2 regions of the Paenibacillus durus genome follow, and region 1 is predicted to be linked to the other one. Evidence: riboswitches for the same ligand, from Rfam matches in the RefSeq annotation. Region 1 holds a riboswitch; the other holds the start of a gene.
The links. A riboswitch is a leader RNA that binds a small molecule or an ion and turns the genes downstream of it on or off. The one in region 1 is predicted to bind cyclic di-AMP.
Positions count from the first base shown of each region.

Region 2: it holds a riboswitch for cyclic di-AMP, as region 1 does, so the genes downstream of both, PDUR_RS14645 (APC family permease) here and PDUR_RS00495 (C40 family peptidase) in region 1, are expected to answer to the same signal.

Region 1 is NZ_CP009288.1:100,358-103,942, forward strand. Features, by position in the region: gene PDUR_RS00485 (GNAT family N-acetyltransferase) at 65-565, opposite strand; gene PDUR_RS00490 (C40 family peptidase) at 773-1,264, opposite strand; cyclic di-AMP (ydaO/yuaA leader) riboswitch at 1,270-1,411, opposite strand; gene PDUR_RS00495 (C40 family peptidase) at 1,769-2,236, opposite strand; cyclic di-AMP (ydaO/yuaA leader) riboswitch at 2,257-2,396, opposite strand; gene PDUR_RS00500 (hypothetical protein) at 2,626-3,456, opposite strand; gene PDUR_RS00505 (M1 family metallopeptidase) at 3,468-3,585, opposite strand, start outside.
Region 2 is NZ_CP009288.1:3,461,767-3,465,351, forward strand. Features, by position in the region: gene PDUR_RS14645 (APC family permease) at 1-1,788, opposite strand, end outside; cyclic di-AMP (ydaO/yuaA leader) riboswitch at 1,914-2,073, opposite strand; gene PDUR_RS14650 (disulfide oxidoreductase) at 2,251-2,721, opposite strand; gene PDUR_RS14655 (DsbA family protein) at 2,718-3,470, opposite strand.

The sequences.
Region 1 (3,585 bases):
ATAACGGATGGTGAAGCGTTATCATAGGGTTTGTGTCAAAAAAATGAACGTCGGTCAGCTCAGTTCAAATTTTAGCAGAGGACTTATCATAGACCATACAGTAAAAGGGTTTTTCGCCATTTGGCGTACGGCGTTCATACGTATCGGTGATCGTGAAACCGCATTTGCGGTAAGCGCGAATCGCTCTTTGATTCCAAGTCAGAACTTCCAAATCCACCTCACGGCTAGGGTAACGCTTCAGCGCTTCCCTCACTATCGCTCCCACAAACAAATGGCCTAGGCCATGACCGCATAGATCGGGACGCATGCCGATGCCGAGCCGGACTGTCCCCTCCATCGGAAAGAGCTGTGCAAACCCGCAGAGATTGTCCTTTTGATCCAGTACGGAAACGTACTGCTCTCTTCGGATCCGCGGATCACCGAATTCAATGCCAAGGGCCTCCATCTTATCCCACGCCAGCCAGCCGTAAATATTATAGGGAGCCTTGTAATGCCACCCGCAAATGTCCTTGGCATGCGCAGCTGTCATAGGTACGACGTGAAAGATAACGGGAGAGCTAATCATACGTTCAGCGACCTCCTTTCCTCGCAAGGAACCTTAATACTTAAATTATATACATAAAAAGGGGAGAGCGACGCAAAAACTTTTCCGGAAAATGGGCGCAGGCGCTGCGGGTGTGTTTAGCAAATTTCGGAGGGGGTAAAATAAGGATAAACGAACAAACCCCCTCGCCGGAACGTATTATCCGGGAAGGGGTCTCATATAAAAGTGCTATTGCACATCATCATTATCTTGAGAATCAACGGTCGCATCTTGATAAGCGTCGGAGCTCATAACTCGTTTGGCGCCAACATAACGGTTAACGTAGTAGCTGTCGCTCAGGGAACTGATCGTAACGCCTTTCGAAGAGGAAGCATGGGCAAATTTGCCGTCACCGACATAAATGCCGACATGGGAAACGCCTCGTCCGGAAGTGTTAAAGAATACAAGATCCCCGGATCTCAAATCACTGCGTGATACCGATTTTCCCATTTTATATTGGGAGCCTGACTGATGCGGAAGATTAATGCCGACCTTGTCGAACACATACATCGTAAATCCAGAACAGTCAAATCCGTTGGTACTCGTACCACCAGATACATATTTCGTTCCAATCGTGCGGTCGATTACTTTATCCATTTTGGAATCAGCGAATGCGCTGCCTGCTCCGAGCGTGAGAACAATGGACAAACTCAGGAATGCTGCTGCCAACTTCTTCTTCAAGGGACTAGACTCCTTCCATATGCCTACGAGGTTAGCTTAAGGATTCGGTAGAAGGTCCCCTATGACCCCTCTTGAAATAGGAGGTCAATTCACCCAAAGATGGTTCCCCCGCTTCCCTATCGTTAGGGAATTCGGCATTTGCTGTATAGTTCGAATTATAGTAACTAATCATGACAATTTTTATGTTAAAACGGGGGTACTGATTACAAAAATGTTACTGAAAACTCATTGCGAATATTGTAACAAACCTTTTGTTGCTTGGCAATCACTTTTAATATAGTAAAAAGACTCTCTTTCAGTGATTACATTTATAGAGTAGCAATAGATTCAATCATGGAACATAGGTAAAAGCCTTTTTTTGCAGTTAATAGATTAAATTTTCTTTTTTCATTTTTAAAAAAAAGTGTTTCAGGCTGTCGAAACTTGTGTACAGCTTAACTATAGGGAAAAGAAAAACCCGGAGCTTGATTACACATGTAATCATTCTCCGGGCGGCTGTTAAAATTAATCGTAAGCTACGGATTGATATGCTTTTGTGCTCATGACCCGCTTGGCGCCAACATAACGATTGGCCCAGTAGGACTGGCTCATTGAACTGATAGTTACGCCGCGCGAAGAAGAGGAATTCGCGAATTTGCCGTTACCGACATAAATGCCGACATGGGAGACGCCGTTTCCGAACGTATTGAAGAACACGAGATCTCCTGCACGCAGTTTGCTGCGTGATACGGCGGTTCCTACTTTGTATTGCGCTTTGGAAGTACGAGGCAGGGTAAATCCCATCTTTTTATAAACGTATTTGGTGAATCCGGAACAATCAAAGCCGGCCGTGCTCATTCCGCCGGTTTTATATGAGGTTCCTAATGTTTTTGCAATAACCGTATCCATTTTGGAGTCTGCGAAAGCGCTTCCGGACCCTAAAGTGAAAGCCATCACAAGGCTCAATGCAGCAGCTGCAAGTTTTTTCTTTATGTGTCGACTTCTCAAAGCTTATGTTCTCCTTCCAATGCCTGCGTGGTTAGCTTAAGGATTCGGTTTGAAGGTTCCCTATGATCTCTTTGCTGCTAGATCAATTCACCCAAAAAATGGTTCCCCCGCTCCCCGGTGCCCGGGGATTTGGCTTGTTGTGCACCAGTATGTCGATTCGATTCAACATCATATGACAAAATAACAAAATAATTTGAAAGATTACAAACTTGTTACCTCAACACAAACCTCATTTTATCAGAGGCATTACAGTTTTGCAACTTTTTTCAGCGGGCAGGCCGCCCGGAGATTAAGAAACAAAAAAAGAGTTCAGATTCCTGTCACGGAATTTGAACTCTTTTTGCCGTTTTTTTGCAAATAAAAGGGTTTTCTTGTTATGGATCAGCTGTTTTACTATGCCATAAATGATACTGTGCCGACAATCCCCACATATCAAACAGAGTAGAGGGAAGGGGCGCTAGCTGCCTTATGAACAGCGCGGGCAATCCGGGCCATAGCCAGCCTGTTACTGCGCAGATCAGAGAGATCAGGAAACCGCCTGCCCCCAGCAGAGCCTGTAGTACAGAAGCGTGGAAGATGCAGCGTAAGGCAATAAGTAAAGAAGCGAATACTCCGGTGCCGCCAGTATAACCGAACTGCATATAAAGCAGGACCAGACGGATAATAAATACATACAGCAGCCATGCGAGAAGCCAGGGAAGAATCCGAAAGAGCAGCGCCGGTTCCCAGTAGGACGACAGAATTAGCCTATAAACTTTTGGCAGGAGCCAGTACAGGGGGAGAAGGGTCAGGACCCACTCGGTGACGCTGAAGAGCAGAATGGGCAGCCCGTACTTTTTCATTCCGGGAAAAAAGAACAGCCCGCGCTCTCCCCTGCTCTCCTGATGCAGCTCATTCAGCAGCCCGGCGCGGATGAACGGCGCAGCCAGCAGGCGCGCGGCGACCAGAATCAGCAGTGTCCAGAGCCAGCGCCGCACGTCGGGATTGGCAGACAGACTCAATTGAGCCTCGATATAGTACAGCATCCTGCCTATCGCGCTGCCGCCGGCATTTTCGGAAGGGTAGCGCAGCAGCGCCGGGACAACCGCCGATCTTACAAAACGGTACATCAAGTACCCCCATAGCAGCCGGTAGATGAATAGCAGGATCAGAATATACAATTGTTCCTTGACGCTGCCCCAGCCGCGGGTTATCCAAATTCTCATTTGATCTCACCTCACCAGACGAAAGTTCCGAGCACAGTTTCGATTGCATTTGTCAGACTGAGGGTCCAGCGGGAGACGAAGGCGGCGGGGAGAGATGCTTTTCTGAAGTTGTTCATATGCTTGTTCTCC
Region 2 (3,585 bases), 2.7 Mb from region 1:
AACGACGATATCCTTATTGTTCATCAGGTAAGTCCGGATAAAGACACTCGTCTGATTATGCAGGATAGCCTGCCACCAGTGCTTGGTGATAAATTGAGGGATCAGAACGGTAATATGGTCCGTCTCAGCGGTCTTCCATTCCACCGTATCGATAAATTTAACCAGCGGGCGCAAGACACTGCGGTACCGTGAACGAAGCACGATAAGACGCACTCCGGGGTCCCATTCCTCCCATTTCTGCTCCATCTTGCGAATCTCTTCCTCGTCAAAGCCGATGTATACGGCAACCACATTATCCGTCAGCGATTTCGCATAGCTGATTGAATTAAGCACCGCCCGGGTTACAGCGGATACCGGAATAACGATCGTACTTCCCTTGATCACCGGCTTATCCTTATCGAGCTGAATCCGAAGCTCATCGGCCGTATTCATAAAATGTCGGTGAATGCGGAAGAAGATGAGCATTACGATCGGAAGGAAAATAAAGGCTACCCATACGTTCGCGAATTTGGTGATGATAAAAATAAGCGTAATGGTAAGAGTTGTAAGCATACCAACCGTATTTACGGCAAATTTGCCTTGCCAGCCGGCCGGCTTCAGCTTGAACCAGCGCACCATCATACCGAGCTGGGACAGAGTGAAAGGGATAAATACGCCGACGGCATAAAGCGGAATCAGATTTCCGGTTTCACCGTGAAATGCCGCCACAAGCAGCGACGAAGCCACTCCGAGAAAAATAATACCGTTCGAGAAGCCAAGACGGTCGCCGCGAACCATAAAGGCATGGGGCAAATATTTATCTTTCGCCAGCATGAACGACAGCAGCGGGAAGGCCGAGTAAGCCGTATTAGCGGCCAGAAACAGGATTACGGCCGTTATCGCTTGAATGCCGTAATAGAGGACACCCCGTCCGAAGGTCGATTCGGCAATTTGAGAAACCACCGTTTCTTTTGTACTCGGGGTAATGCCGTACCAGTATGCCAGCAGCGTAATGCCGGTAAACATGAATCCCAGAATGAGTCCCATCATCATCAGTGTCTTGGCGGCATTCTTCTCCGCTGGAGCCTTAAAGTTCGGGATCGCATTGGATACAGCCTCGACCCCGGTCAGGGCCGAACAGCCGGAGCTGAAAGCCTTAAGAAGCAGGAACAGACTGACATTGGAAACAGCTGAGCCGATTTCGGGAACAGCGGCATGACCGCCGCCGACCGCGTATTTAACCAGTCCGGAAATGATCAAAACCACAATGGACAAGACGAACAAATATACCGGGATGGCAATGAAGGATGCCGATTCGGTAACACCGCGGAGGTTAATTATCGTCAGTATGATAATCACCGTAACCGCAATGGCCACTGAATGCTCGTGAAGGCTCGGAAATGCCGAGGTGATCGCATCCGTTCCGGCCGAGGCGCTTACGGCAACCGTCAGAATGTAGTCCACAAGCAGGGAACCACCGGCCAGAAGCCCTGTGGAAACGCCGAGATTATCCTTGGCTACAATATAGGCTCCCCCGCCTTGAGGATAAGAAAATATGGTCTGCCGGTAAGATAAAATCAGAATCGCCAGCAATCCCAGTACGGCGAGTGCAATCGGCAAAGAGTACCAGATGGCTGTAAAACCGGCAGCTACCAGCACGATCAAAATCTGCTCTGTTCCGTAAGCAACGGACGAAAGGGCATCTGACGATAGAACGGCGAGTGCCTTCAGCTTGGAAAGCTTTTCCTGGTCGAGTTCGGTCGATTTTCTGGGACGACCGATTAATAGTCGTTTTACTCTGCTTACCATTTTGGATACATTTCCTCTCTTTGGTGAGTTGAAGCGGTAGTACCGCGCGCCGTTTTCAGTCGTGGATTTTCAAAAATAAGGGCACAAAAATAAGCATGCGGAAATGACCGCATGCTTTTGCATGATCATTATCCCACTGTAGCTTACGAGGTTAGCTGGCGGATTCGGACTGTGGAAGCCCTACGGGCCGGATTGACTTAACCGGTACCGATTCACCCCGTCGACCATAACGGTCAGGTTGGTTCCCCCGTTTTTCCTAACTGGAAAATTCAGCGCATATTCAACTTCTCACAAGGTCTAATATTAGTCCATAAAGCGAGAGCCGTAAACAGTGAAAATAATGAAAAAGGAATGAAAAACCGACTAAATCACGCAAATTTCAAACATGATATGTTCATGTCGTTTATTCTCTTGTATTATCCCTTCAGCGCGGGTTTTTATGCCATTTACATGAAAAAACTTCTACTCTACCTGAGTGAACCCGTCCCCAGTTTCTTCGGAATTCTCTTCTGCGCTCTCTCTGCCGTTCCACAGCAATACAAAAATAAGCACAAAAGCCGTTAGCGCCAACAGCGGAATGGTGATAAAACCGAAAAAATTTAAATAATCCTTCGTACAAGGAACACCGATGCTACAAGGAACCACTGTGCCCAGCGCCGGAATTTTCTGTTCCGCGTAATGATACAGGGATATGCTTCCGCCTATCACGCATAACGGCAGCACATACGGAATAATCCGCTTGTCATTACGGTAGGTTGCGATACCCAGAAGAAAAACTTGAGGGTACATAAAAATCCGCTGGAACCAGCACAGCTTGCAGGGTTCGTATTTTAACACTTCGCTCAGGTAAAGGCTGCCTGCTACAGCGACCAAAGATACAAACCAGGCCAGATAGAGACAATGCCGCCTTAAGAAGGTGGAAAATGCGCTCATTCCGCTTCAGCCGCCTTTGCCGCTGATTCAATCTCTGCCGCAATCGCTCCAAGGTTAAAAGGATCACTGGCCCTTACACCGTTAATAAACAGCGATGGTGTACTTGTCACATGATTAGTTTTTGCAACCGCATTATCTCTTGCCAACTCATCCGCATATGTACGGTTTTGTATATCTTTGCGCAGAAGATCATAATCGATAGGGAGCTTTTCATTTTGCGCAAGCTCTACCAGGAAATCCTCGGTCGCCCACTCGGCATTCTCATCACCCTGGTTCGCATAGAGGGCATCGTAATAGGTCCAGAACGCTTCGCTATTCTGATGATAGACTGACAGCGCTGCAAGGGAAGCCGTCTTGGAATCAGGCCCGATAAAGGACATATTGACAAAATAAAGCGCCGCCTTCCCTGTCTCGATATACTCTTGCACAAGCAGAGGTTTGATGCCGACGGAGAACCGGGCGCAGGCCGGACATTTGAAATCGCCGAACTCTACCAGCTTGATCGGTGCATCCGCCTTGCCAAGTCTGGGAAGTTCATCATAATTAAACGATGCCGGACTGCCGGAGCCTCCTGGATTGCCTGTATTTTTGGTAGCCAATACAAAGAGACCGGCGAAAATAACGACTGCGATCAGGATTGTTCCGATTAATAGAATGCGGGTCTTCTTCTGCCTCTCCAGTTCGGCCTGGCGCCTTTCTTGCTTGATCTTGGAAGAGGAGGTCGTCCTGTTTTTCTTCGATTTGCTCAAGGTGGTATTTCCTTTCTGTCCAGATGGACCCGAATAATGAATTGATTGAAAGTTTAAAAGAAGGGTACCCCTAAAGCAACCGCTTCAGAGAGGTACCCTTCATGTAATGCCAGAA